4 regions of the Ruania alkalisoli genome follow, and region 3 is predicted to be linked to each of the others. Evidence: predicted binding sites of a transcription regulator. Region 3 holds the regulator's gene; each other region holds the start of a gene.
The links. The regulator LexA, encoded in region 3, represses DNA repair genes until DNA is damaged. The targets are predictions, from matches to a motif close to TCGAACANNTGTTCGA.
Positions count from the first base shown of each region.

Region 1 (7,189 bases), 800 kb from region 3:
CCGCCAGCGGCCCGTCGTCGGCGAAACAGTTCACGAGTACCGTCTCGGCTTCGCTGAGGCCGGCCGGCAGGTCGATCTGCCGGTGATACCAGGTGGAGTAGAGGATGCCGTGCACCTTGTGCTCGAGCAGCATCGAGATCGCCTGGGCCTCGGCCTCGGCGTTGCCTTCGCTGTTGGCCACGAGCAGTACGTAGCCGCGCCGCCATGCCTCCACCTGGGCACCGTGGATGATCTGGCCGGCGAACGGGGTGGAGGCGATGGCGTCGGCGACGAGCCCGATGAAGCGTGACTGGCCGTGCACCAGATTCTTGGCCAGTGCGTTCGGCCGGTATCCGAGATCTTCGATCGCCTGCAGCACCCGCGCCCGGGTGGCCTCCCCGATCCGGGCGTTCTTCTTCTCGTTCGCCACCAGGGAGACTGCCGAGACGGACACCCCGGCCTTGGCGGCGACCTCTTTCAAGGTGACCGGACGCCGTCGGCCATCGTTCACTGGACTCATCCCTTCGCCGCCCCGCTCTCCAAACCCTGGATCATCGCCTTGTTCAGCACCAGGAACACCAGCATCAGCGGCGTGATCGTCACGCAGACGGCCGCGAAGGTCGCCGTCCAGTCCACGTTGCCCATCGCACCAATGTAGTTCTGCAGGCCCAGGGGAATGGTCTTGAGCCCATCGGAGAGCACGAACGTGTTCGCGAAGATGAAGTCGTTCCAGATGAAGATGCTGTTCACCAGCACGATCGTGACGATCGTGTTCAGCGAGAGCGGGAACGTGATCTGGCCGAAGATCCGGTACGGGCCGGCGCCATCGAGCGAGGCTGCCTCATAGGTCTCCCCGGGGATGTAGTGGTAGAAGGCGGAGAACAGGTAGATCGACATCGGCAGTGCGAATCCGGCGAGCGGCACGATCATCGAGGCATGCGTGTCCAGCAGCCCCACGGAGGCGTAGTCGATGAACAACGGCACCAGTGCGATCTGTACTGGCACGATGATCCCCACCAGGAAGATCGCCCGGACGGCGCCTCGCAGACGGAATCCGAGCACCTCCAGGGCGTAGGCGGCCATCATCCCGAGCAGCACGATCAACACGTTGGCGCCCATCGTCACCGCGAGGCTGTTCAGGATGTTCAGCCCGAGGTTGCCGGTCTCGAACGCCCGCGCGAAGTTGTCCAGCGTCACCTCTCCGGGCAGGGAGAACGGGTTGCTCGAGGCGAAGTCCTGCTCGGTGCGCAGCGCGGTCAGGAACAGCCACGCCAGCGGGTAGACCTGCACGATCACGATGAGCGCGACGGCCACGGTGTTCAGTGCGCGGTGCACGTCGAGTCGTTGTCTGCGAGCACTCATGAGTCAGCCCTCCGGCGCAGCAGCACGATGATCAGCCCGACAGCCACCAGGCACTCGATCACGATGAACACCGAGATGGTGCTCGCGTACCCGTAGTCGGTGTGGCTGAACGCCGTCTTGTACATGTAGGTCGTCACCAGCTCCGAGGCTTGCCCCGGCCCGCCGTTGGTGAGCAGGTACGGGATGTCGAAGCCCCGTAGCGCGTAGGTGGTGGCCATGATGGTGGTGGTGATCCACACCGGGCGGATGTAGGGGAAGCGGATCTTGGTGAACAGCTGCCACCGGCTCGCTCCATCCAGGCGAGCGGCCTCCTCGAGCTCGGCGGGGACGGCGATCAGCGCGGCGTAGATGATCAGCATGTACAGGCCGGTGAACCGCCAGCCTTCGGGGATGGAGACGGCCGCGAGCACGGTGCCGACGTCGGAGAGCCAGGCCCGTTGCAGCCCGTCCAGACCGATTGCGGCCAGGGCCTGGTTGAACAGCCCGACCGGTTCGAGGGCGTACATCCGCTGGAACAGGAATGCGATCGCCACGGTGGAGATCACCGCTGGCAAGAGATAGAGCGTCTTGACCAGCTCACGCCCGCGGCGCAGCCCGATCAGCAGGCTGGCTACCACGAGCGCCCCGCCCAGCTGCAGGATCAGGCAGATTGCCAGGTAGCCGAGCGAGTTGACGAAGGCGGTCCAGAAGATGTCGTCCCGGGTGAGCATCCGGACGTAGTTGTCCAGGCCCACGAACTCCATCGCGGTGATGCCGTCCCACCTGAAGAAGCTGAGCACGAGCGACTGCACGATCGGCACCAGCACCGCGATGCCGTACAGCAGCAAGGGTGGCAGGAGGAACACGAGAACAGCGGTTCTCGAACGGTACGGAAGCATGAGGTGTCCTTACCGAATCCGCCGGGGCGCGCGGCCCCGGCGGATTCGATCACTCGAAGGCGGCGGTGCCGTGCTCGGCGATGGTGGCGTCCATGGTGGCGATGAACTCCTCCGGAGTGATCTCGCCCTGAACGAGCAGGGTCAGCTCCTGCTGCAACCGGGAGTTCGAGGTGGGGTCCAGCTGGGTGTCCCAGGGCATGGCGCTGAGCTCACCGACGGAGTCGGCCTCGGCGATGGCCCGCTCGTACAGGTCCGTGGCGTTGTCCGGGATGGTGGTCTCCACGGTCGTGGTGGGGGAGAGGGCCCCGGTCTCGGCATACAGGGCGGGGTAGCGCTCCAACGCGAAGGCGAGGAAGTCACGCACCAGTGGGTCATAGGTGGCCGCGTTCACGGCCATGCCGATTCCCGACGGCGAGACGTACTCGTCTGCGCCCGTCACCGCTCCCGGGGTGGTGGGGAGGGTGAAGTAGTCGACGTCGTCGCGCACTGTGGCATCGAGATTGTCCGTGGCGAGGTTTGCCAGCTCCCAGGTGCCGATGTTGTAGACGGCGGCGCGGCCCGAGGTGAAGGCGGCCTGCGCGTCTGCGTAGCCGGTGGACGAGAAGCCTTCGCCGAAGCACTCCGCCTCTCCGAGCGAAGCCATCCACTCGACGGCGGCCCGTCCGTCTTCGCTGTCCAGCTGGGCCTCGCCTCGCTTGAGGTCGCGCACGAAGTCGTTGCCGGAGGTACGGAACGGGTAGTAGGCCATGTACCGCTCGAGTGGCCACTGGTCCTGCCCGTCCAGGGCGATCGGGGTGATGCTCGCCTCGCGCAGACCGCGGCACATCTGCGGGAAGTCGTCGAGCGTCTCAGGCACCTGAACCCCGGCCACGTCGAAGAGAGCGCTGTTGTACCAGAACAACTCCACCTGGAACTCGAACGGGATCATGTGCAGGGACCCGTCGTCGAAGCGCTGATAGTTCAGTGCCGCCGGCCGGTAGTCCTCGTACAGGCCCAGGTCGGTGAGTAGTGCTTCGGCGTCCATCATCCGGCCCTGCTCAGCGAGGGTCGCTGCGAAGGGTGTGGCGTCAATGTCGAAGAACTCGGGGAGCTCATTCGCGGCCGCGAGCGTCTCCAGCCGCTGGATATAGGAGGGCCGGTCCGGGGTGGAGATGAGGTTGAGGGCGAATCCCGGGTGCTCGGCGGCGTAGTCGGCGGCGATCTGCTCCATGGTGGTGATCACGCCGCCGTCGGCCGGGCGGGAGAGGAGCCAGGAGATCTCCCGGGCCTCGATCTCTCCTTCGGGGTTGACGTTGCTGGGGTCGGTGTTGCCTGCGGTGCCGCCGGAGCATGCGGCCAGCAGCAGGGCAGCAGCAGTGCTGACGGCGGCGAGGGCCGTGGATCGGATTCGGTTCATGGTCGTCTCCTTTGATCGATCAGGGATGGGCGGGGGAGAGGGAGTGTTCGCGAGGTGCAGGAACGGGGGCTGCGGTCGTGACGCGCAGATCGGTCACCGTCACCGTGCAGTCGGCCGCGAAGATGCCGAGATGGTCACCCCAGGACCGGTACATCCTGGTGCTGACGGTCACCTCGCGGTCCAGCGTCGCTACGCAGATGTCCTCGTCCAGGAGGATCTCCAGCGTGTGGTGTCCCGGAGTCAGGGTGCACGGGCGTTCGAGTTCGACCGCGTGCGGCACGTCCCCGGAGATCTGCCACTGCTCCGTTCCGGTGGTCCGCCGGGGCCAGCGGTCGACGACCATCCGGCCGCGGTCTGGTTCGAGGCGGAGGACGTGTGCCTGGTCGCCGTCGGCACTGGTGCGTAGGAGGATGCCGCACTCGCCGGTGGCGAGGGTGTCCGCTTCCGGGATGTCGAGTTCCAGCCGGATCCGGCACGTCGCCGGTACGGGCGCCGAGGTCAGCACGGCTTGGTAGCCGTCGGGGCGTCCCACGGTCGTCCAGACAGCTGTTGAGTCGGGGTCGACTGCAGCGCCGAGGTCAGCCGCGGTGCCGAGGCCGACCGGGTGATCGGTGCCGAAGGCGGCCGATACCTCGGCCGGTGGGGCGAAGGTGAGGGTGCCGTCGGCGCCTTGATGCGCTTCCAGCACAGCGAGCGTTCCTGCCCATTCCCAGGGGCCGTCGTCGTGAACTCCTTCTTTGGTGGCGATCCACCCGAAGAAGAAGCGGCGGCCATCGCGTGCGGCGGACTTGGCGGCGTAGAAGGCGCGGCCGTCGAGGGAGTCGTGCGCAGGGGCGAGCCAGGGGCCGTCCAGGGTGCGCGCCATCCGGTACTTCGTGGCGAAGGAGTCCGAGAACTCGGAGTAGACCAGGTACCACCAGTCGCCCCAGCGGAAGACGTCCGGGCACTCGTGGGCGATGTGGCGGCCCGGGTCCCACAGTGGGGTGGTCGGGTGCCACGTGCTCAGGTCGGTTGAGGTGAGCTGGGCGAGTACACCGCGGCGACGGTCGGGACCGTCGATGTGGCGGGCCGTGACGATCATGCGCCACTGGCCGTTGTCCTCGTCCCAGAAGACGAACGGGTCGCGCCAGTCGCCGCTCTCGTAGTCCGCTGTCGCACCGAAGGTGTCCTCGCTGCACTTGGCCCAGGTGCGCTGACCGTCGGTGCTGATGGCGTGCATCACGAGCTGCAGCGGGCGGCCGTCCGGTCCGAGTCGACTGGGATTCTGGCCGGTGTAGAAGAGGTGGTCCGTGCCGGTGTAGTCGGTGACGACGCTGCCGGTGTAGACATTGAAGTCCGGGGCGTCCGGACCGCCGGACGGGATGGCCTCGCCGTGCTCGGTGTAGGTGACGAAGTCCCGGGTGGTCACCAGGTGCCAGGGCATCCCTTCGGCGGGGGAGCGGCGGGTCTCGTGCAGGTAGTACAGCCGGAACTCGCCGTCGCGTTCGACGGGGATGACGTCTCCAACCCAGGCTCGGTTCGGGTGGAAGAAGGGGTTCGACACGCGAAGCCTCTCTGCTCGATGCGATGATCAATCGCTTGATCGCCATGATCAAACGCTTGAGCAGACGGTAGCAGGGAGGGGTGGGGCTCGGCAAGAGGTGGGCGAACTGTTTGGCTGACCGGCCTGCCGCTCGTCATTCGGCGGCGGCCCATCCGGTCGCCGGCCTATCTGGTCGAATCTGTTCAGCCGCGATGGCAACCGGCCGTCGAGGGCTGTGAACGGTGAGGGCGTGGCAGGCGAGGTCACCTGGTTCCCCGCCTCCGCGTCGCCTCCTATCCACAACGAAGCGCCCGATGTGGCCCCGCCGCAGGGTCGAGGCGCCCTCCCGGGGCACCTCATCCACAGGCGCATCCCCGATGCGCCGTCGTCCACAACCCCCAACCAGGTTTTTCGTTGCAATACCAACGAATACTCTTGACGACTACGAACGGACGTTCTCAACTGTGGAGTAGGCAGAGCACCCACTATCGGGAACCGTGAGGAGGCGGGAATGAGCAGCACAACCCACATGGGCACCAACCCCGCCGACACCGTCCGAGAAGCCCTGGGGCAACATCTGACCGACGGTGATGCCCCCGGGCAGCTCGCCGTCGTGAGCGCCCTACTCGATGACGTGCTCGCCATCGATCTGCGCCAGGTGCCCTCAGCGGTGCTGCCCGACGTCGTCAGCGAGCTGGAGCAGACCCGGCGACGCCTGGACGCCCTCACCACCGCGACCATGTCCGCGGTCGAAGCCGACGGAACCTGGGCGGTCAGTGGTGCGCGGACGATGGCGTCCTGGTGGTCGAATGCCACCAGCACCCACGGCGGGAAGGCACGGAGCCAGGTGCACCTGTCCCGCACCCTGCGTGACCACCTACCGGCCACCGAGACGGCCCTCGCTGCGGGGGTCATCAGTAGTGATCACGCTGCCGCACTGGCCCGGCACGCCACCACCACAGACGCCCTGCGCGAACGCCTGGCCGACGCCGAAGTCGGGGAGCAGTTCCTCCTAGAGCAGGCGCGGGTGCTGGACGCGGACTCCTTCACTCGGTTGGTCAAGACCTGGGCGATCCGGGCCGACCCCGACGCCGCCGACCGGAACTGGCGTGAAGACTCCGGCAAGGAGCACTTCTTCGTCTCTGCCACCACCGCAGGACGCCGCCTCGACGGATGGCTGGACCACACCAACGGCCAGATCGTGGAGCAAGCCTTCGCCGCGGTCACCGGGGTGCCATCAGTTGATGATGACCGCACCCCGTCCCAGCGCAACGCCCACGCCCTGGTCACGATGGCCCGGTACGTCCTCGACACCGGTGAGTTCCAACCCTCAGCACGGGTCCGCCCCCACCTCCTCGTCCACGTCCCCGCCGACACGTTGCACCGGCTGACCACCACACCGGTCCCAGTTCCAGATCACCATCGCCCCCGCTGCACCTGCCACCACCACACTGGTGCGGGCGCTGGTGGTGCGGGCAGCGCAACCCGCGCGGGCAGCACGGGCAACCACGCGGGCGCAGCGGACAGCACCGGCGGGTGCGAGCCGGTTGAGCCGGGACCGCGCGGGACCGCCCCCGCACTTCCCAGACTGGGCGACACGACCGGTCATACTCCCGGGTGCCCGGCCGACCCGACCGCACCAGTGATCAGCTCAGCCATTGCCCCCCAGCACCTGACCGGTGCCGAACCCGCCACCCTGGCCGATGGCACCCCGATCAGCCACACCGCACTCGCCCACCTGATCTGTGATGCCGAGTTCACCAGGGTCATCCTCGACCCCGACGGTCAGATTCTCGATGTCGGCCGTGCTCAGCGCCTGCACACCCCTGCCCAGACCAGAGCGATCTGGGCGCGCGACCAGTCCTGCCAGCACCCGGGGTGCACCGCACCACCCGGCATCGGGGAGATCCACCACAGCATCTGGTGGTCCCGAGGCGGCCACACCAACACCCACCACGGCATCCTGCTCTGCTGGTACCACCACCGGCTGGTCCACCAACGCGACATCACCATCACCAGACATCAGAACCACTGGCACTTCACCAAGCAAGG
Region 1 covers NZ_CP063169.1:2,584,276-2,591,464, reverse strand. Annotated here, with positions in the region: gene IM660_RS11470 (LacI family DNA-binding transcriptional regulator) at 1-499, opposite strand, end outside; gene IM660_RS11465 (carbohydrate ABC transporter permease) at 496-1,341, opposite strand; gene IM660_RS11460 (carbohydrate ABC transporter permease) at 1,338-2,219, opposite strand; gene IM660_RS11455 (ABC transporter substrate-binding protein) at 2,269-3,615, opposite strand; gene IM660_RS11450 (glycoside hydrolase family protein) at 3,635-5,158, opposite strand; gene IM660_RS11445 (HNH endonuclease signature motif containing protein) at 5,649-7,189, shown strand, end outside.
Region 1: a site for LexA is predicted at 5,582-5,597, ahead of IM660_RS11445 (HNH endonuclease signature motif containing protein). Genes of this name have one in related genera too.

Region 2 (7,189 bases), 370 kb from region 3:
GGCTATCCGGGATGGTGCCACCCGCGAGGTCGATGCAGGTGGGCACCAGGTCGAGGTGGCTCACCAGGGCCTCGGACCGGCGGGGCGTGCATCCCCAGGCGCGAGGTGGACGCATCAGGAGCGCCACCTGCACGCCGGAGTCGTACAGCGTGCTCTTCGCGCGGGGGAACGCCGCACCATGGTCGGTGGTGAAAATGACCAGGGTGTTGTCGGCAAGCGGTGAGTCGTCGACGGCGGTGAGGATCCGGCCGACCGCCTCGTCCAGCTGACGGATGGCCCCGTGGAAGCCGGCGATGTCCTCCCGCGTGTCGGGAGTGTCCGGCAGGTAGCCAGGGACGTCGACGGCGTCCGGATCAGCATGCTCGTAGTCCTCCTTGGGCCAAGGACGATGGGCCTCCCACATGCCGACGGTCAGCAGGTGGGGCTGCTCGCTCTGTGCTCGCTCAGGCTGCTCCAGCCACCACTCCACGCGATGCGCTACTTCCAGTGCCCGGGGGAGGAAGCCGAGCCCGTGCACCTCGTCATAGCCAAGAGCGCGCGCGTCGAAATCCTCATGCTGCAATCCGATCAGCGTGGAGTGGTACCCGGTCGTGCGCAGGTGCTCCGGCAGCGTAGTCACATCGTCGCGGTACGACCAGCCGGCGTGGGTGAGCCCCATCAGGCCGTTTTGGTGGGGGAGTAGCCCGGTGAAAATGCTCGATCGTGCCGGCGTGCACAGCGGTGCGGCGGCGAAGGCGGACTCGAAGGTGACGCTCTCGGCCGCGAGCCGGTCCAGGTTCGGGCTCGGCACCGACGGCATGCCGTAGCAGGAGAGCCAGACGCCGAGGTCGTGACCGTGGATGAGGACGATGTTCGGGGCAGTCATGGTGGTTTCCTCCCGTGGTGGGCGCGGCGCAGGGACGGACCAGGTCCGTGGATGGGTCGACGGGCAAGCGGGGAGACTGCTGCGGGAACAGTGGGGTCTGCTCCCGCAGCACGCGAGGGCTATTCGGTGACGTACCCGCCCTCGGTGACGATCGCCGTCAGCTCCTCCTGCAGTGCGGCAAGTCCTTCTTCGGGGGTGACCTCACCGGCGGCGATGTTGGCCAGCGCCGGCTCGGTCACGGAAAGGAACTCACCGATGAAGGGCAGGCGCAGGGTGCCGCGTGCGGTCTCGGCCGACGCGCTCACGGCGTCCAGATAGGCCAGGGCGGACTCATCAAGTCCCTCGGCATCCAGCACATCGGAGCGGGTCGGGATGCCGCCGTTGGTCACGAAGACCTCTTGACCCTCTTCGGACGTGACCCAGGTGATGAAGTCGAGCGCGGCCTGCTGCCGTTCCTCGGGCAGGTCCGCGGGAATCGTGAGGTTCCACGTGCCGGTGGGGGAGGCGCCACCGGGCAACGGTGCGAAACCCACCGTGTCGATGACGTTCGAGTTGTTCTCGTTCAGGATGCCGCTGGCGGCGGCGCCGACCACGTTGAGCTGGGCTGCTTCGCCGGACTGCATCAGCGCGATCGCTTCTGCCTGGCCCACACTCTGCGGATCCGCCGGCCCGAGCGCGGCGAGGTCCCGGAGCATGGTGGCCGCCTCGAGTGCCTCCGGCGTGTCCAGGGCCGGAGTCCAGTCGGTACCCGGGTCGGTGAAGAAGGAGCCGCCCATTCCGAAGAGGATCCCGGAGAAGTCGTAGGTGACGCCGGGCGCGCCGGGGATGCCCTGGGTACGCATCGTGTGCCCGTATCGGGTGGTCTCGGCGTCGACGATGGTCTCGGCATTGCTGAGCGTGTCGGGCCAGTCCTGTGGCGCGTCCAGGCCGAGCTCGTCATAGACATCGGTGCGGTAGACAAGGATCTGCAGGTTGCCGAGCAGCGGGATGCTGGTGAGGGCGCCCCCTTCGGCGAACGTCTCGGTCTCAGCGTCCCAGTACGGCAGGTTGTCGTAGGTGTGCATCGCCTCGTCCAGGGCGAATCCGGAGTCGATGTCGGTGAGCGGCATGAGCAGTTCGTTGCCGTTGAAGTACGCGAGGTCGACCTCGTTCACCTGGTACACGTCGAACGTGTGGTTGCCGGTCTGGGCGTCGTTGAGCATCTGCGACTTCACATCGTCGTTCGGGAAGGAACGCAGGTCCACATCGACGCCGGTGGCGTCCTCATAGGCGGCGACGACGGCGTCGTACGCCGGGTTCCACGGAGCCTGGGACGTGATCACGGTGAGGGACTCACCCGACCCCAGCGCTCCGCCGTCGGTGCCCCCGCCGCCGCAGGCGACCAGCGTGAGGGAGAGCGAGGCGGTGATGGCGACGGTGCATGTGGCACGGCGGCGATTCATGGGTACTCCTCGGATGTGGGGATGAGGGTCAGTTCTTGACGGCGCCGGCGGTCAGGCCGGCGACGATGTGCCGGTTGGCGACGGCAGCCATCAGGATGAGAGGAATGGCGGCGATGGTGCCTGCGGCCGCGAGCTCGCCCCAGGTGACGGCGTACGGCTGGAGCAGTTCGGCGATCCCGACCGTGACCGGAGAGGTGGAGCCGCCGGTGGTGAGCGTCAGGCCCATCATGAACTCGTTCCAGGCGAGGATCCCGACGAAGATCGCGGTAGCAGCGAGGCCAGGGCGGACAACCGGGAGCATGATCGACACGAAGGTGCGTAGCTCGGTGGCGCCGTCCATCAGTCCCGCCTCACGCAGTTCCTCGGGCACTCCGGAGAAGTAGCTGGAGAGCATCAGTGCCGCGAACGGCAGGTTGAGGAAGGCGTTCACCAGGATCAGGCCGGTGATCGAGCCGAGCAGACCCAGTTGGGAGAGCAGCACGTACAGGCCGGGGATGAGGGTCATCGGAGGGATCAGCGGGATGAATCCGGCGATCACGAGAGACGGGATGGTGATCCACCGTGGCGGGTGCAGCCGGCTCAGGGCGTATCCGGTGACCGCGCCGATCCCGATGCACAGTAGGACGGCACCGGCCACGATCTGCACACTGTTCGCGACCTGGGTGATGAACGCATTGTCGTCGAAGAGGGTGGTGAAGTTGCCGATCCAGAAGTCGAGCTGCCAGTCGGGGGAGACGATGGCCCGGTTCGGCAGGAACGCCAGCACCAGGGTCCAGGCGACCGGGATCAGGGTCACGACGAGGATCACGGCGAGCGCGATCTCCACCCAGACGTTGCGGGGTCGGGTGGTGGTCATCGTTGCACCGCCTTCCGGACGAGGAGAACCAGGGCGAGCACCAGGGCGGTGACGGCGACGGTGAAGAGGCTGAACGCGGCTGCCTCGCCCAGGTCGAGGTTGTCGAAGAACAGGGTCTTGATGTGCTGGGAGACGAGCGTGGTGGCGCCGTCGGGCCCGCCTCGCGTCATCAGGTACATCTCGTCAAAGGCTTTGACGCCCATGATGATCCGGACCAGGATCACTGCGCCGATCGCCGCGCTCATCGACGGGATGACGATGTGGCGGACGACTTGGAACTCGCGGGCGCCGTCCACCCGGGCGGCCTCGAGCACGCTGGCATCGATGCCCTTCAGCGCCGTGTAGAGGAATAGGAACACCACTGGTGTCCAGTGCCAGATGTCTACCACCATGACGGCGGCCATGGCTGTGGGCCCGTCGCCGAGCCACCCTTGTTCGGAGAGCCCGATCGTGCGCAGGAGCTTGTTCAGTCCACCGGCGGTCGGGCTGAGGATGAGCAGCCACATGAGGCTCACGACCACCGGTGCGATGACAGCGGGCCAGATGAGGACATTGCGGGCCAGCGGCAGGAGGGTGACGGCGCGATCGACGAGCAGGGCGAGGACGAAACCCACGACCAGTGTGCCGATCACCGTCGCCGCCACGAACACGACCGTGTTGGTCAGGGCCTGGATGGAGGCAGCGTCGGCGAGGACATCGCGCAGGTTCGTCAGACCGGTCCATTCCCATTCGAAGCGGCCGCTGCGGATCTGCACGTCGGACCCTGCCATGCGTGCGACCTGCAGCAGTGGGTAGACGGCGAAGACGAGGCCGAAGAGGAGGAACGGAACGAGGGCGAGGAGACGGAACAGGCTCCGGTTTGTCTGTGGACGGCGCCGTCTCGGCGCGGATGTCCCCACCCGATCCCGGGCGGGTGCTGCGGTCGTGGTGCTCACTACCCAACCTCTCTGTTGTGGGGGAGTGCGTCCTCGATCGACCGTAGAGAGACTGAAGTGATCTGTCCAACGCGTAGTGCGGGATCGTCAGATCCGCGAAACGGATCGTGACGTGGGCAACCGCTGCCCATATATCTGCTCTGGACGGCGTCGAACGGATGTGCTATTGTCGGCTGTGAAGGAGGTTCTCTATGACGCAGACGACGATGTCGCGGGGGAGCGTGTTGTCGCGCGTCGAGGGCCTGGTGGCGGAGGTCCGGGAGCTCGCCGAGGCTGATCTGCTGGATGAAGTGGATTCGATGGAGCTGCCGCGGTACATCAACGCCGTGGAGGAGCTGGGCCGGGTGCAGCATGCACTGTCGGTCAACGCTGCCCGGGCGATGGAGGCCGACGGCGGGTGGGCGCTGTCGGGTGCACGTTCGTTTGCCTCCTGGTGGGCGATGCGAACCGGGCATCACGAGGTGGCCGCGAGGCGCGAGGTGAAGACTGCGCGGGATGTACGCGACTACCTACCGGCTTCGGGTACGGCACTCGCCGCGGGGGAAATCAGCGGCGATCACCTGGTGGCACTGTCGCGGCACGCGACGCGCACCGAGGTGCTGCGTGAACGTCTGCGGGATGAGGAGATGGGGGAGGGCTTCCTGCTGACTCATGCGCGGGCGATGGATGCGACGGCGTTCGCGAAGGTGGTCAAGGCGTGGGCGGTAGCGGCAGATCCCGAGGCGGCCGATCGCAGCTGGGTCGAGGATTCAGCAGCCGAGCACATGTACTTGTCGAAGACGATGGGTGGCTGGGCCTTCCGCGGTTGGATGGGCGATTCCAACGGGGCGGCGCTGGATGGAATGCTGACCGCTCGGATGGGATTACCCGCCGCAGGGGACGAGCGGTTGCCGTCACAGCGACGCGCGGCGGCATTGATGGATGTGACTCGTCAGATGCTCGACTCGGGGGAGTTGTCACCGGGGGCGAGGGTCCGTCCGCACCTGGCGGTGACCGTGCCCTACGACACGTTGGAGCGGTTGATCGAGGCCAGTGATCCCACCCGGCACGACCACGTTGCGGTGCCGAGCCTGTCGCCGGGACCGTGCACCGGCAGCGGGCGCGTGAGGGGTTCGGGCGGTGTGCAGGACATGCTGGACGCTGTTTGCGAAACCGACGTTGACGATCCGCTCGACGGGGTCGTCATCAGTACAGTGATCGATCCAGAGGCGATGCGCGGCGCGGAGCCGGCCACGTTGGCCGATCAGACGCCGAACGCGCCGGCGCTGTTGGCGCGGCTGGCGTGCGAGGGTGAGTTCCACCGGGTGATCTTCGGCCCGGAGTCCGAAGTCCTCGATGCCGGGAGAACCAGAAGGCTCTTCTCCTCTGGGCAGGCGCGCGCGGTCATCGCCAGGGACCGACATTGTCAGTATCCGGGTTGCCATGCGCCACCCGGTCGAGGGGAGGTGCACCACTCGATCTGGTGGTACGAGCAGCAGGGGAACACGGACGTCAAGGACGGGGTGTTGTTGTGCTGGCATCATCACGATTGGGTGCATCAGATGACGATCACCATCCGACGATCAGGTGGGCGGTGGCGGTTCTTCAAACCGAGCGGGCTCGAGGTCACGGCGCACCAACTCGCCGCATAGACAGCTGCTGGGGGCTGCGGTGCGGGCTCGTGGGCGGCACGTGCCTACAGCACGTGAATCCCGTGCGCAGCGAGCAGTTCACGGGGAGCTGGGTGATTCGGGTGATGCAATACACAGACTAGAGAATGACATAATGTACATTATCGGCTAGTCGGACACGGTCCTGGTTGTGTGTTGAGATGGCGCCATGGAATGCGACCGTGGGCCCCGGCTAGAGATGCTGTGGGAGTCCTGTGACCCTCAGCAGACGTTGGCGCAGCGATTCGGATTCGCAGATGCCGACGCGGTCGAAGGTTGGCTGCGCGTCACGCTGGCGACGTACTGGGACGTGACCGTTGAGTCGTGCGAACGCATCGTGATCAGCGACCACAACGCGCTGGCCTGGCTGACGACTGCCTCAGGGTCGCTGATCGCCAAGTGGTCGGCAGCACCGGAGCTTTTCCCGCGCTTGTCCCGGGTCGCGCGTCTCACCCAGTGGCTCGATGGCCAAGGTCTGCCGGTCTCCGCACCGCTGCCGTCGCTCGACGGCGCGGTACAGGTCGAGGTCGATGGCGCGTCGATGGCCCTGCAGCACGTCATCGACGGCGACATGCTCGATGTTGGTGATCCTCAGCAGGTCCGGGCTGCGGGGGTCGCACTGGGTGAACTCCACCAGGCTCTCGGTCGCTCCCCCGCAGCCGAAGAGCCGGTATCGCAGCGTGAAACGTTCGTGCCGATGATGTCACGAATAGCGCGCTGGCTGGAGTCGGAGCAACCGCATGTGCCCAAGCCTGCCCAGCAGGCGCTGCGCAGGCTCGTCGGCTCCGCACCCGTACTCGACGACGTCCCTCAGCTCCTCCATGGAGACTTCCGTTCCGCGAACGTCTTGTGCTCAGGCTCGTCCGTCGTCGGCGTGCTCGATTTCGAAGAGGTGCGCTTCGACCACTGCGTGGATGAGCTGGCGCGGTCGGCGGTCTTGCTGGGAACACGATTTCACGACTGGGGACCTGTGTCGCCGGAGGTGCACGCACAGTTCCTCGCGGGCTACGAAACGGTGCGCTACCTGAGCCCGTCCGAGCAGCATTGGTGGGATGTGCTCGTGCTCTGGTACACGCTGGCGTTCGTGCCGGTCGGTCACGACCCCACGGGGTGGGCGGAGTCGGCTCGGAACCTCACGGTTGGGCGCTGAGGAGAAGCATCGCTCGAAGGTACCTGTCCGGATGCGCAGCAGATGAACGCCCAGTAACGTCGAGAGCCCATCTCGACACTGGAGTCAGATCATGGCGCTACACGCACGGGCATGGACGCCCGTTGCCTCGCAACGCAGATCTTCGGAGTCCGCCCGGGTTGTTGCGCCCAGTCTGCGACGTGCAGGGGCGGCGACGTTCACCTGTGCTATCGCGGTTGCTGTCGACGCCATGACGCGGGCGGATGCGGCATTGGAACCTGCTCTTCTCGCTGGCTACTCGGTGACGATCTGG
Region 2 covers NZ_CP063169.1:2,158,388-2,165,576, forward strand. Annotated here, with positions in the region: gene IM660_RS09565 (sulfatase family protein) at 1-865, opposite strand, end outside; gene IM660_RS09570 (ABC transporter substrate-binding protein) at 985-2,307, opposite strand; gene IM660_RS09575 (carbohydrate ABC transporter permease) at 2,336-3,163, opposite strand; gene IM660_RS09580 (carbohydrate ABC transporter permease) at 3,160-4,098, opposite strand; gene IM660_RS09585 (HNH endonuclease signature motif containing protein) at 4,290-5,729, shown strand; gene IM660_RS09590 (phosphotransferase enzyme family protein) at 5,917-6,897, shown strand; gene IM660_RS09595 (hypothetical protein) at 7,127-7,189, shown strand, end outside.
Region 2: a site for LexA is predicted at 4,249-4,264, ahead of IM660_RS09585 (HNH endonuclease signature motif containing protein). Genes of this name have one in related genera too.

Region 3 (7,189 bases):
GTCCTCGCCGGTGATGGCCCAGGCTTCCCCTCCCAGGCCACCACCGACTGTCTAGGGGAGCTACCGCGCGGCGTCGCGATCCACTCGGAGGGCGGTGATCGCCGCCTCGAAATCCTCCAACGAGCAGAAGGACTGATAGACGCTAGCGAAGCGAAGGTAGGCGACCTCGTCCAGGGCCCGCAGAGGTCCCAGGATCGTCAGACCGACCTCATGTGCATCGACCTCCGCCACACCCGTGGAGCGGACGGCCTCTTCGACCTGCTGAGCCAGCAGCGCCAGGTCATCATCGGAGACAGGACGACCCTGACAGGCCTTACGTACGCCCGCGATGATCTTGTCGCGGCTGAACGGTTCCACAGCGCCTGACCGCTTGGCCACGCTCAAGCTGGTGCTCTCGACGGTCGTGAAACGCCGCCCGCACTCGGGACACTGCCTACGTCGACGGATGGAGGCTCCGTCGTCAGCCGTGCGTGAATCCACCACACGGGAGTCGCTGTGACGACAGAACGGACAATGCACCGGTCGGGATCCCTCTCCTCGAACGAGTGGCCGCACCTACCATATCTGCGGCAATCACATCAGTGTAACTACTAGATGTAGGGAAACCGTAGACATCAAGCAGGCCCCAACGCAAGTAGTCGTCACGAGGGCGATGCCAAGACTGCCGAGGCACGGGCGATCGCGGCCGCTCAGCCCTCCACTGGAATGCTCAACTGCTGCCCGGCATGCACCGTGGAGTCCGCCAGACTGTTCAACGTCATGATCTGATCGATCACCACACGCACGTCCTCGCCCGGACCCGCCGCCTGCTGGGCGATTCCCCACAGGCTCTCCCCCGGGCCGACCGTGACCGTGGCCACCTCGGACGGCAGAGCCTCATCCGCGGGCAGCGCGAGACCGAGCAGAGAGCCGATCCCGGCAGCGACCACGAGCGCCAGGACGCTGAGAACGATCTGCCCACGAACCGTGAGCCGCAGGCGCCCCTCGGCCGACCGGGCCGGATGCGAACTCACCTGGCGATCACTGTCCGGTGACACAGCCGGCACCGAGCGCGGTCGCTCCGCTGGCAGTACAGAGGGTATGGACGGCGCTCCGGGAGCGAAAGCGGGCACGGCCACGAGATGACGACGTCGGGCCGATACGGGGGCGATCTCCGGGACGGGAAGGGCCAGGGCGCTCATCTGCGCTCTCCTCTCACTAGTGCTCTCGGCGAGTGTTCACATCTAGCGACTCGAACACTCGTTCGTCGAACATCTGTTGCGACAGTAGCACGCATGTGCGAGAGTTGTCGACACGCCAATCGAACAGATGTTTCCGAAGTGTCGGTGCTCGCCGTAGGGTGAATACCGACACATGCAGAGCACACCACCGACCACTGACATCGACGCCACCGTCGACGCCCGAGGCACCTTGGAGGAAGCCGTGAGCCCCGCGAAGCCAGCCGACCCGAAGGACCGTCCCGGACCGGACGGGCTCAGCCCGCGTCAGCGGAAGATCATGGACTCGATCCGCATCAGCCTGGAGAAGAAGGGGTACCCACCCACGATGCGCGAGATCGGCCAGGCCGTCGGCCTGGCGAGCCCGTCGTCGGTGAAGTACCAGCTCCATCTGCTGGAGAAGAAGGGGTATCTACGACGCGACCCCGTCTCCACGCGGGCCATCGAGATCATTCACCCTGACGATGCTCAGGAGGTCAGTGCGGATCCAGCCACCTTCGCCATGCACGACGGCGAGGAGTCCGGCGTGCGCGCCACCTACGTCCCGGTCGTCGGGCGGATCGCCGCGGGTGGCCCGATCCTGGCCGAGCAGGCCGTCGAGGACGTCTTCCCGCTTCCTCGGCAACTCGTGGGCGAGGGAGAACTATTCCTGCTGAAGGTGGTCGGCGACTCGATGATCGATGCCGCCATCTGCGACGGCGACTGGGTGGTCGTCCGACAACAGAAGGTAGCCGAGAACGGTGAGATCGTCGCAGCAATGATCGATGGGGAGGCCACCGTGAAGACGCTGAAGCGTACTCCGGACGCTCTGTGGCTGCTACCCGCGAACGAGGCCTACCACCCGATCGACGGCACCGACGCCGAGATCCTCGGTCGTGTGGTGAGCGTGCTCCGTTCTCTCTGAGCCGACACAGCTCTCTGAGCCGACAGATGTCACTCTGATCTGCCCCAGGCCGCTCCGACCGGACATGACCTGGGCAGATCAGGACCCATCAGAATCCGCATCGCCGGGCAGTGGCACGCACAGAGGCAGCGCTTGCTTGCAACGCCGCCACCTCGGCCGCGTCCAGCGGGATCTCCAGCTGGCGGGCGACGCCCGTACGATCGACGACCGACGGTACGGACAGGCACACGTCAGAGATTCCGCGGTAGTCCCGGAGCCTGCTCGAGACCGGGAGCACGGCACCCTCACCTCGGAGAATGGCTTGGCTGATCCTCGTCGCCGCCAGCCCGATGGCATAGTTCGTCGCGCCCTTGCCCTCGATGATCCGGTATGCCGACTCGACGACCTCACGCGCAATCCCATCGCGCACCGTTGCGCCGAGTTCGCTGAACTCCCGCACCGGCACTCCCCCGATCGTCGCCGAGCTCCAGATCGGCACCTCTGAGTCCCCGTGCTCGCCGAGCACATAGGCATGGACGTTGCGCACGGCGACACCACACGCACCGGCAACCAGATAGCGCAGCCTAGACGAGTCCAGCACGGTCCCGGAGCCGAGCACCCGCCGAGCCGGCAGTCCGGAGATCTGCTGGGCGGCATAGGTCACGACGTCCACGGGGTTGGTGACCATGAGATAGATGGCATCCGGGGCGACCTCGACCAGATCCGGCAGCAACGTCCGCATCAGCCCCACGGTCCGTTCGGCAAGCTCCATCCGGCTCTGCCCCGGTCGTTGCTTCGCCCCAGCGGTCACCACGACCAGATCCGCTCCTGCGCAGATGCCGACCTCGTCAGAGCCATCGACACTGCCCATGGGCATGTACTCGATCCCATGGGCCAGATCAAGCGCCTCCGCACGGACCTTGGCGCCGTTGACGTCGTAGAGCACCACCCGGCGCGCCACACCATTGATCAGGGCCGCGTAAGCGTATGTGGCGCCGACCGACCCGGCCCCGACGACGGCGATCGTGCTCAACCCGGTGCCTGCCGACGCGGTTGCGTTGTTCATCTGCGCACCTCCACACCGTGAGAATAGCGAGTGACGCCGTTGCAGCGGCAGCCGCGGATCACTACCGTCACGACATCTCGACCGTTACGACGCCGCGAGCCGGCGAAGCGCGGCTCGCACCACCGCAGGATCGGTGGTCGGCCACAGGGGCGGCAGGCTCGCCGCCAGGAAGCTGCCGTATCGCGCGGTCCGAAGTCGAGGGTCGAGCACGGCCACGACACCCCTGTCGCTCGTTGACCGGATCAATCGTCCTGCCCCCTGCGCGAGGAGCAGTGCGGCGTGCGTGGCCGAGACCGCCATGAACCCGTTACCACCACCTGCTGCCACAACCTCAGTGCGCGCGGCCTTGACCGGATCGTCCGGGCGAGGGAAGGGAATGCGATCGATGAGGACGAGACGGTTGGACGAACCCGGGACGTCCACGCCCTGCCACAGCGACAGGGTGCCGAACAACGAGGCTGCCGGATCGGCAGCGAACTCCCGCACCAGGGTCGGCAGCACGTCATCGCCCTGCAGCAGTACGGGAGTGTCGAGCCGCTCGCGCATGGCCTCGGCGGCGAGCTGGGCGCCGCGGCGGGACGAGAACAGCCCGAGCGTGCCGCCTCCTGCGGCCGTGATCAGCTCCGCGATCTCGTCCAGCACCTTCTCGTCCGTGCCGTCGCGGCCCGGCGGCGGCAGGTGCTTGGCAATATAGAGAATGCCCTGCTTGCCGTAGTCGAAGGGAGACTCGACCACTTCACCGCGATAGGTGCCGGGCGCCAGTCCGAGTGCACCGCCGGTGGCATCGAAGCTTCCGCCGAGGCTCAGCGTGGCTGAGGTGAGGACGGCGGACCGGCCCGACAGGAGTTCCCCGGCGATAGGACCGGCCACATTCAGCGGGGCGACCATGAGTCGCGATCCTTCACCTGGGCGCCGCCCACGCTCGCACCAGAGCACGTCGACCTTGTCGGCCACCCGGTCCGAGAGCAATCGGTCAGCAACCTCGAAGAGCACCAGCAGTGCGCTCTTGGCCATGCTCATCCCGCCGGCCGCGTCGCCCTTGCCCTCCCCCTTCATGGTCGCCATGCCCTCACGTGCGGCGTCGGCGATGGAACGAACGACGGCGGTCAGCTCGGTGGGCAGGCCCGTCTGCAGTCTGCCTTCGGGTACCTGCATCAGCAGTGTGCGCAGCTCGGCCGCGGCAGCGTCCATCTCCGGCAGAGCCACCCCGCCATGACGCCGGGCAGTCCGGGCGGTGCGTTCGACGACCGCGGCCGAGAGCTCAACCGTGGCCTGAGCGGTCACCCGGTCGGAGAGTTCGTGTGCCTCATCCACGAGGAGGATCTCGTGCTCGGGCAGCACCTTGGGGGATCCGGAGGCGGCGATTCCGAGCATGGCGTGATTGGTCACGACCAGATCGGCTTCCCGCGCGGCTGCACGAGCCCGCTCAGGGAAGCACTCCTCCAGCAATGGGCACTTCTGTCCCAGGCACTCCATCGAGGTGATCGAGACCTGACGCCAGGCTCGCTCACTCACTCCGGGGACGAGGTCGTCCCGGTCGCCGGTCTCGGTCTCGGTCGCCCACTCACGCAGCCGCACCACCTGGCCGCCCAGGCTGTCCTCTGCGGCCTCCTCTCCCGGGTGCTCCTCGGCCGCCGACGGCGCAGCCTCGCTCGCGGAGAAGAGCGCACCTTCGTCGTCGTCCGGGTAGCCGCCGGCAAGCTTGTGCTTGCACACGTAGTTGTGCCATCCCTTGAGCAGGGCGACCTCGGGTTGCCGCGGCAGACGGTCGGCGAGCGCGTCGGCCACCAGGGGGAGGTCGTGCCCGATGACCTGGCGCTGCAGCGCCAGGGTGGCGGTGGAGACGATCGCGCGCTGACCAGACGTGACGGCGTGCATGAGGGTGGGGACCAGGTACGCGAGCGACTTCCCCGTCCCGGTTCCGGCCTGCACGAGCAGGTGGCTGCCGTCGTCGAGCGTGTCCGCCACGGCCCGGGCCATGGCGTGCTGGCCCTCCCGGCGGGCGCCGCCCATCGCCGCCACGACCGCATCGAGCACCGGATCGATCGGGTGCTCGTCGGCGGTGCCGGTCGGCCTATCGGCCGTGGTGGTGGGACGAGCGTCAGCGGGCACCAGACGACGGTAGCGTGGACCGCCGCGGTCCGCCGACAACGACGGGCCGAGGTATGGAAACGCCTCAGGAGGCGGCGCGGGCGGCCGCATCGAGCTCGACCGCCAGCGCCTGGTCCACACGGGCAACGAGGCGTGTTCCCTCGGCGAGGTGCTCGGTGGAGATCACTTCGCCCGCGGTGTGGGCGCGGTGGAGCAAGTCACCTCGGGAGTAGGGCACCACGAGGTCGACCTCCGCGGCCGGGCGAGGAAGCAGTTCGGCGATCTTCGCCTGCAGCTCGGCCACTCCCGCGCCGGTCTTGGCTGAGACAGCGATGGCACCGGGCTCGCGGGTGCGCAAGCGCGCGAGGGTCTCCGGTTCGGCGAGATCGGCCTTGTTCAGGGCGATGATCTCGGGGATGTCCTTGACGCCCTCGATGTCGCGGAGCACGTCCCGGACTGCGGTGAGCTGCCCCTCCGGACCGGGGTGAGAGGCGTCCACGACGTGCAGGATGACGTCGGACTCCCCCACCTCCTCCAGGGTGGAACGGAATGCCTCGACCAGCTGCGTCGGCAGATTGCGGACGAATCCGACCGTATCGGCCAGCGTGTAGAGGCGTCCGTCGGCAGTCTCGGCGCGACGGACCGTGGGGTCCAGGGTCGCGAAGAGCGCGTTCTGCACCAGCACTCCGGCCCCTGTGAGCCGGTTCAGCAGCGACGACTTCCCGGCGTTGGTGTACCCGGCGATCGCCACCGACGGCACCGCGCCGGTGCGGCGCGAACTGCGGCGTGCGGCTCGCCCTGGTGCCATCCCCGCGATCTGCCGTCGCAGCTTCGCCATCCGGGTCCGGATGCGACGCCGGTCCAGCTCGATCTTGGTCTCACCGGGTCCGCGCGAGCCGATGCCCTCACCACCGGCAGCCCGGCCACCGGCTTGCCGTGACATCGACTCACCCCAGCCACGCAGGCGGGGCAGCAGGTACTCGAGCTGGGCGAGCTCCACCTGCGCTTTACCTTCGCGGGACTTGGCGTGCTGGGCGAAGATGTCGAGGATCAGAGCCGTCCGGTCGATCACCTTGACCTTGATCACGTCCTCGAGTGCGCGGCGCTGCGAAGGCGCGAGCTCGGAGTCGACGATCACGGTATCGGCACCCGTACTCTTGACCACGTCGGCCAGTTCGGCTGCCTTACCGGAGCCGATGTAGGTCCCGGGATCGGGCGCGGAGCGGCGCTGCAGCAGACCGTCGAGGACCTCCGAACCGGCGGTCTCGGCCAGTGCTGCCAACTCCCGGAGCGAGACTTCCGCATTCTCGGCGCTCCCGCGCGTCCACAGGCCCACGAGCACGACCCGCTCCAGACGCAGTTGCCGGTACTCGACCTCGGTGACGTCCTCGAGTTCGGTGGAGAGCCCGGCAACACGTCGCAGCGCAGCACGCTCGTCGAGGTCGAGCTGGTCACCGTCGTGGGCGCTGTGCTGATCGCCGGAGGCCTGGATGGCCGTTCCCGCCCTCGCCAGGATCCGGGCGACGACATCCTGCGCGCGGTCCTCGGTGGAGGCGTCCGGGTGCGGCGTCGTACGGGCGGAAGGTGCGGTCATGGTGTCCTCTCGAGCGGCAATGTGATGCTCTACGATCCCACCTGCTGCCGCCTGATCCAAGGGATTTCACCCAGAGCACACGCACGCCACCCAGCCGCGGGCCGATGGGTAGGGTGGACGCTCGTGAACAGCCACTACTTCACCTCACCCGAGGGCCCGGGCCGACGGCGCACACTCACCATCACGCTCCGAGGCACCCAGGTGCAGGTACAGGTGGACTCCGGCGTGTTCTCGGCCGACCGGCTCGACCCCGGTACCACGGTGCTGCTGGAGACGGTCGGCGACCCTCCGCCGTCGGGGACACTGCTGGACCTGGGATGCGGCTGGGGACCGATCGC
Region 3 covers NZ_CP063169.1:1,785,890-1,793,078, reverse strand. Annotated here, with positions in the region: gene nrdR (transcriptional regulator NrdR) at 61-519, opposite strand; gene IM660_RS07810 (LysM peptidoglycan-binding domain-containing protein) at 690-1,013, opposite strand; gene lexA (transcriptional repressor LexA) at 1,354-2,121, shown strand; gene IM660_RS07800 (L-lactate dehydrogenase) at 2,210-3,166, opposite strand; gene IM660_RS07795 (ATP-dependent DNA helicase) at 3,251-5,179, opposite strand; gene hflX (GTPase HflX) at 5,343-6,851, opposite strand; gene IM660_RS07785 (class I SAM-dependent methyltransferase) at 6,975-7,189, shown strand, end outside.

Region 4 (7,189 bases), 2.0 Mb from region 3:
CGGCCCCCGCGGAGACGTCGCCGAGGCGTTCGTCCTGGAGCCCGAACCGGGCCACCAGGCCGCTGAGTGCGGCGGTGAGCATGTCCAGGTTCGAGGCGGAGCGGTAGGCGCCGCCCGCCTTGCCGAAGGGAATCCGGTTGGAGCCGATGACGGCGGCCCGTGGGCTGGCTTGTTCCGGTACCGCCGGGGTGGTGTTCTCGGGCGTCGATGCCATGGGTGGTCCTCGCAGTCGTATGTGGATGCCTGAAGAGGTGCCGAGCAGTGAGGTTCCTGCCTCGATCCTTCCTCATCTCCGCGGCCGGAGCAGGAGATGGATGTCTAGAACTGATAGTACCTGATACTCTGAGTACGTGAACAGCGTCACAGCGAGGTCGGTGCCCGAGTCGGACCCAGACGAAGGCCCCGACCCGGCCGAAGGTGGAACGGACGGCCGTTCCCGCCGGTGGGATGCCCACCGTGCCGAACGGCGTCGCGCCCTGGCCCGGGCCGCGCGCCGTGCAGTTCACCACGGCGGGCCGGACCTCTCCATGGACGAGCTCGCCGTTGCGATGGAGACCTCGAAGTCGATCGTCTACCGCTACTTCGCAGACAAGGCCGGACTGCAGAGCGCCGTCGGCAATCTCGTGCTGGAGGAGATGGCCGAGGCCTTCGACGCTGCCGCACACGCCGACTCCGACCCCCGCGACCGGCTGCGTGCCATGGTCGGTGTGTACGCGACCATGATCGACAAGTCCCCGCACGTCTACCGCTTCATCACCCGCTCGGGCGATGGCGACGAGGGTGCCTCCCTCTCACGATTCCAGGCCACCATCTCCGCCTCGGTGGAGATCCCGCTGCGGGATCGGCTTGCCGCCTCCGGATCCGACCCGCGCCTGGCTGCCGCCTGGGCTGCCGGCGTTGTCGGCTTCGTGCGCGGCGTCGGTGACCTGTGGCTCAGCGACACCTCCGACGATCATCCGCCGGCCGACACCATGGCCGACCTCATGACCGACTGGCTCTGGCGTGGCGCCGGAGCCTTCCATACCCCGACCTCATCCTCACGGGAGCACCGATGACCACAACTGCGGATCGCACAGCTGCGTCCGACCTGACCCTCAACACCCGCGCCGTGGCCGACCTGGTCGACGGACGATGGGGTGAGCATCGCCGTCGGGTGCGCGATCTCATGCTCGACGAACGCCTGCGCCGCGCAGACAACCTGACGGTCGCCGAGCATCGTGCGCGCGTGCTCGAGCAGTCGCGCTACCTGGTCGAGCTCGAGGTCGTGAACCGGGCCTTCCCGGAACGGCTCGGCGGGTATGACGACCCGGGCGGCAATATCGCAGGCTTCGAAGAGCTCGCCGTCGCCGATCCGTCATTGCAGATCAAGGGTGGTGTGCAGTGGGGCCTGTTCGGCGCGGCCATCCTCCACCTGGGCACCGAGATCCACCACGACCGGCTCCTGCCGGGCGCGATGGACCTGACCGTTCCCGGCTGCTTCGCGATGACCGAGACCGGGCACGGCTCCGACGTGGCGGCCATCGGCACCACGGCCACCTATGACCCGGCGGCCGAGGAGTTCGAGATCCACACTCCCTTCCGAGGGGCCTGGAAGGACTACATCGGCAACGCCGCCGACCACGGGACCGCCGCCGTCGTGTTCGCCCAGCTGATCACCGCCGGGGTGAACCACGGCGTGCACGCCTTCTACGTGCCCATCCGCGAGACCGCGCCGGATGGGGCCGCCGGCGACTTCCTGCCAGGGGTCGGCGGTGAGGATGACGGGCCCAAGGGTGGCCTGAACGGCGTCGACAACGGACGCTTGCACTTCGACCGCGTGCGCATCCCGCGGGAGAACCTCCTCAACCGGTACGGCGACGTCGCCCCGGACGGCACCTACAGTTCACCGATCGACAGCCCCGGGCGACGCTTCTTCACCATGCTCGGCACGCTGGTGCAGGGCCGGGTCTCCCTCGGCGGATCCGCCGTCGTCGTCTCCAAGATGGCGCTCGCGACCGCGATCCGGTACGCCAACGAACGGCGCCAGTTCACCGGAGCCGACGAGGACGTCGAGACCGTGCTGATGGACTACCAGCAGCACCAGCGCCGGCTGCTGCCGCTGCTCGCGCGCACCTATGCCGCCCAGTTCATGCACAACCAGCTCGGGCAGCGTTTCCACGAGGTCTTCTCCGGTGAGCATGACACCGACGGCGACCGGCAGGACCTGGAGACCCTCGCCGCAGCATCGAAGCCGTTGAGCACCTGGCTCGCGCTGGAGACGATCCAGACCTGCCGGGAGGCGTGCGGCGGGGCCGGGTACTTGGCTGAGAACAAGTTCGTCACCTGGCACCAGGACATGGACGTCTACGCCACCTTCGAGGGTGACAACCACGTCCTTCTGCAGCTGGTGGGCAAGCGACTGCTCACCGACTACGGGCGCGAGATGGCGAAGATGGATGTGGCCGGTGCGGTGCGCTGGGTGGCTGATCGCGCCGTCGACATGACCTTGCACCGCACGCCGCTGCGGCGCGCGGCACAGTCCATCCAGGATGGCGGATCGCTGGCACGTTCGGCCGGGGAGATCCGCGATCCCGACGCACAGCGCGAGCTGCTCGAGGACCGGGTGGAGTCCATGGTGGAGGAGATCGCCCTCGCACTCCGCGCCGCCAAGGGCGCACCAGCGGATGTGGCACAGGCGCTGTTTAACTCCCACCAGCACGACCTCATCGAAGCTGCGCGTGCGCACGGAGAGCTGCTTCAGTGGGAGGCCTTCACCGAGGCGGTCGCCAGTATCCGTGACGATGACACCCGCAAGGTGATGACGTGGCTGCGGGATCTGTTCGGGCTGGTCACGATCGAGAAGAACCTCTCCTGGTATCTCATCAACGGCCGGATCTCCGCCCAGCGGGCGCGCACGGTCACGTCCTACATCAACCGGCTGCTGCCGCGCCTGCGCCACCACGCGCAGGATCTGGTGGAGGCGTTCGGGTACTCCGATAAGCACGTCGGTGCTGTGATCGGCACCGGGGTGGAGGGGCAGCGCCAGCGGGAGGCGCGCGACTACTACCGGCGCCGCCGGGCCTCGGGGAACGAGCCGGTGAGTGAGAAGAGTCAGAAGAAGAGCTGAGCCGGTCAGCGCATCCGGCTGAGGTTCTCCTGGTGGGCCTCCAGTAGCCATGGTTCGGCCTGGAGGAGACGCGGATCGGGGAGATCAGGCCGGTCCAGGTAGCGGCGGTCGTGGGCGAGTTGGCGGGTGGGGGAGTCGGCCACGCCCGCTCGGGCGACGGTGCCATGCCCCGGGATGAGGAACTTCGCCTGCTCGACGTACGGGGCGAGCAGCTCGATCCCCGCGCGGTACTGCGCGAGCGTGCTGCCCTCCAGCAGCGGGATCTCTACGTCCGAGAGCATGTCGCCGGCGATCAGCACCCGGGGGCCGGGCAACCATAGGGCGGTGTGCCCCGGGGCATGGGCGTGGTGGGTGAGGATCTGGGCGACGGGACCCTGCCAGGGCAACCGGTCGCCGTCGTGGGCCTCGATCTCACCTGCCAGGCCGAGCAACTCGGGCGGTAGGTTCAGCGCCGCACGCAGCTGATCCAGGTGCGCGGCCGCGTCCTGGGCGGCGGCAGGGCTCGCCAGCCGCGGTGGAGTGCCGAGGCCGGGGTGCCAGAGCACATGGTCGTGGTGGGCGTGGGTGGCCCAGCCGAGCACCGGTATCAGGCCGCGGGAGGTGAGCAGGTCCGCCAGGCCGGCCAACTCGTCGGCCTGCCAGGCCGGATCCACTACGACGGCGCAGCTCCCCTCGTGCAGGACCGTGGTGGTGGTGTGCATGGTGCGGGAGGTGAGCACCAGGACGCCGTCGGTGATGTCCACGGCACGAGTGTGGCATCGGCCACGCCGGTTGGGGTATCCAGCGAGGATGGTTAGGCTTACCTTAGAGATGGTGGCATTTGTGTGCTGCCCCGTCGATGTGGTGAGGAGGGCCTTGTGCCCAAGGGAGTGGCGCAGCGCGCCGAGGTCGTCAGCAGCGAGCGGATCACCCCGCACATGGTTCGGTTGGTGTTCTCCGCGCCGGGCGGTGGGCCGCTGGACGTTGACCCGGCCGGCTATACCGACACCTACGTCAAGGTGCTGCTCCCGCGGCCCGGTACCGGCGTGAGCGAGCCGTTCGACCTCGAGGAGGTCAAGGAGCGGATTCCCGCCGAGGACTGGCCGGTGATGCGCACGTACACCATCCGTGCGTGGGACCCTGAGTCCGGGCACGCCACCATCGACTTCGTGGTGCATGGCGACGAGGGGATCGCCGGGCCCTGGGCGGCTGCGGCCCGGCCCGGTGACCAGGTGCAGCTGTTCGGGCCGGGGCGCGGGTACGCGCCGAACCCCGAGGCGGACTGGCACCTGCTCGCCGGTGACGAAAGTGCGTTGCCCGCGATCGCCGCCACGCTGGAGGCCATGCCGGAGGAGGCGGTGGTGCGGGCGATCATCGAGGTGGCCGATCCGGCCGAGGAGCAACCGCTGCTCACCGTTGCCGGGGCCGAGGTGCAGTGGATCCACCGGTCTGCCTCGAGCGTGGAGGCCGAGCCGGGCGAGGCGCTCGTGGCGGCCGTGCGCGAGCTGGAGCGTCCGGCAGGGCGCGTGCACGCGTTCGTCCACGGCGACGCCGACGTGGTCAAGCAGCTGCGTTCGCTGCTGCGGTTCGAGTGGGATGTGCCGAAGGAGGACCTGTCCGCCTCCGGATACTGGAAGCGCGGCACCAACGACGACCAGTGGCGCACCATGAAGCGCCAGTGGGTGGCGCAGATGGAAGCCGAGGAGGCGCGCCGCTCGGCGTAGGGCGCGGTTGGCGTGAGCCTCCCGAGGAGGGTGCTGCCCCTCCAGGGGCCGAACTTTCGGCCCCTTCTCGAGTTTCACCCTGAGTTTCAGACCCCTGAGCGGCGTGGCCGGTCCGATCGAGCAGCCGAGCGCTGACGTGCTCGGCGTTCGCGCCGCAGATGCCGAGCACGTCAGCGTTCGCGCCCGGTGATGTACGGGCGGTGATGCAACTGTTGGCGTGATCTGGTCGGCTGGGACCGGGTGTGTCGAAGTCGCCCACTGGCATCGAATGTATGTTCGACTGGTGGTAGGCGATGGGAAGCCCAGCAAGCCACGGACGCCGGAGCGCTGCTGCCGCTGCGCGGACTGATCCGCAGTGTGACGACGCCGGAGTTCGCGGGAGTGACGTTCCATGAGGTGCTCTGCAAGAGCGCTCTGAACCGCGTACCGGGTGGGTCGAGGATGCCGTTCGCGTGGACGGTCAACCCCACGCGTGGATGTCTTCACCAGTGCGTGTACTGCCTGAGCCCGGACACGCTCGTGCTGATGGCCGACGGGCGTCAGAAGCCGATCGGCGAGCTTGACGTCGGTGACCGCATTGTGGGGACGCAGCTGGAGGGAAAGCGCCGGCGATACGTCGAGACGCCGGTGCTCGCAACCTGGCGGACGCGAAAGCGCGCTTACCGGACAACCCTTCGCGATGGCACCGAGATCGTAGCGAGCGGTGACCACCGATTCCTGACGGCCCGTGGCTGGACGCATGTCGCCCCGCGTGCTCCCGGCCAGGGTCAGCGTGCCTACTTGACGATTAACGATTCGCTGATGGGGCTCGGTCTCGGTTCCGGCAGTGGGAACGGTCTTGGCCCTCGAGGCGGACCCGCCATCACCCGCAAGTTGGCCATTGTCGGCGAGGTGGTGAAGACCTCAGCAGACCTCGGCGTCGCGAGCGTCGAGGACCTCGGTGCAGAGCGCCGGATGGTTGACATCACGACCGGGACCGGGGACTTCATCGCCAACGGGGTCATCAGCCACAACTGCTTTGCGCGCAAGACTCACGAGTATCTCGACCTCGACTCCGGTGCCGACTTCGACACCCAGATCGTGGTCAAGGCCAACGTAGCCGAGGTGCTGCGCGCCGAACTCGCGAAGCCGTCCTGGAAGCGTGAGCACGTGGCGCTCGGCACCAACTCGGACCCGTACATGCGAGCCGAGGGCCGCTACCGGCTGATGCCGGGCATCATCGAGGCCCTGACGGCGTCACGCACCCCGTTCTCCATCCTCACCAAGGGTCCGCTGTTGCGCCGTGACCTGCCACTGCTGCAGCGGGCGGCCGAACGAGTGGACGTCGGTGTGGGCATCTCCCTGGCCTTCACCGACCCCGAACTGCAGCAACGCGTGGAACCGGGCACGCCCACCCCGCAGGCGCGATTGGGCCTGATCCGAGCCGTTGCTGATGCTGGTCTGCGCCCGACGGTGATGGCGATGCCGATCCTGCCCTGGCTCACCGACTCCGAGCAGCATATGAACGAGCTGTTCGGCGCGATCCGTGAGGCCGGCGGTGCCTGGGTGACCGCCGGGCCGCTGCACCTGCGGCCCGGTGCGCGGGAGTGGTTCATGGCCTGGCTGGCCCGTGAGTACCCGGCGCTCGTGCCCAAGTACCGGGCGCTCTTCGGACGCGGCTCCTACACCACGGGTGAGTACCGTGACTGGCTCGCGGACAGGGTGCGCAGGCTGCGCCGTCGGCACGGTTTCGTGCGAGACGAGGCCGAGCGTGGGGCGAGGTGGACACTACGGACGGATCCGGACGCCGTCGGGGATCCGGAGCTACCGGCGGCGGCACAGGTCGATCCTCGCCCGGTGCAGGCGTCGCTGTTCTGAGTGGGCGTGCGCCGATGTCGGTGCCTCTCTCTACGCTGAGAACTATGGACTCCCTCATCACCGGAACCGACGGGCGCACCCGCTGCGGCTGGGTCGGCTCGGACGCCGACTACGAGCGCTACCACGACCAGGAGTGGGGCTTCCCGCTGCGGGGCGACCGGGCCCTCTTCGAGAAGATGGCTCTGGAGGGCTTCCAGGCTGGTCTCTCCTGGATCACCATCCTGCGCAAACGGCCCCGCTTCCGTGAGGTGTTCGCCGGATTCGTGCCCGCGGAGGTGGCGCAGTTCGGCGACGATGACATCGAACGCCTGATGGGCGATGCCGGCATCATCCGCAACCGGGCGAAGATCGTGGCCACCATCGAGAACGCGCGGCTCGTGCAGGAGATGGCCGAGGGCGAACTGGATGCACTGATGTGGTCCTTCGCCCCGGCGCCAGCTGCGCGACCGCAGACGTTCGATGACGTCCCGGCCGTCACGGCAGAGTCAACTGCCATGAGCAAGACGCTGCGTAAGCGGGGATT
Region 4 covers NZ_CP063169.1:3,756,948-3,764,136, reverse strand. Annotated here, with positions in the region: gene IM660_RS16760 (acetyl-CoA C-acetyltransferase) at 1-214, opposite strand, end outside; gene IM660_RS16755 (TetR/AcrR family transcriptional regulator) at 351-1,055, shown strand; gene IM660_RS16750 (acyl-CoA dehydrogenase family protein) at 1,052-3,106, shown strand; gene IM660_RS16745 (MBL fold metallo-hydrolase) at 3,112-3,849, opposite strand; gene IM660_RS16740 (siderophore-interacting protein) at 3,964-4,809, shown strand; gene IM660_RS16735 (Rv2578c family radical SAM protein) at 5,137-6,666, shown strand; gene IM660_RS16730 (DNA-3-methyladenine glycosylase I) at 6,711-7,189, shown strand, end outside.
Region 4: a site for LexA is predicted at 5,074-5,089, ahead of IM660_RS16735 (Rv2578c family radical SAM protein). Genes of this name have one in related genera too.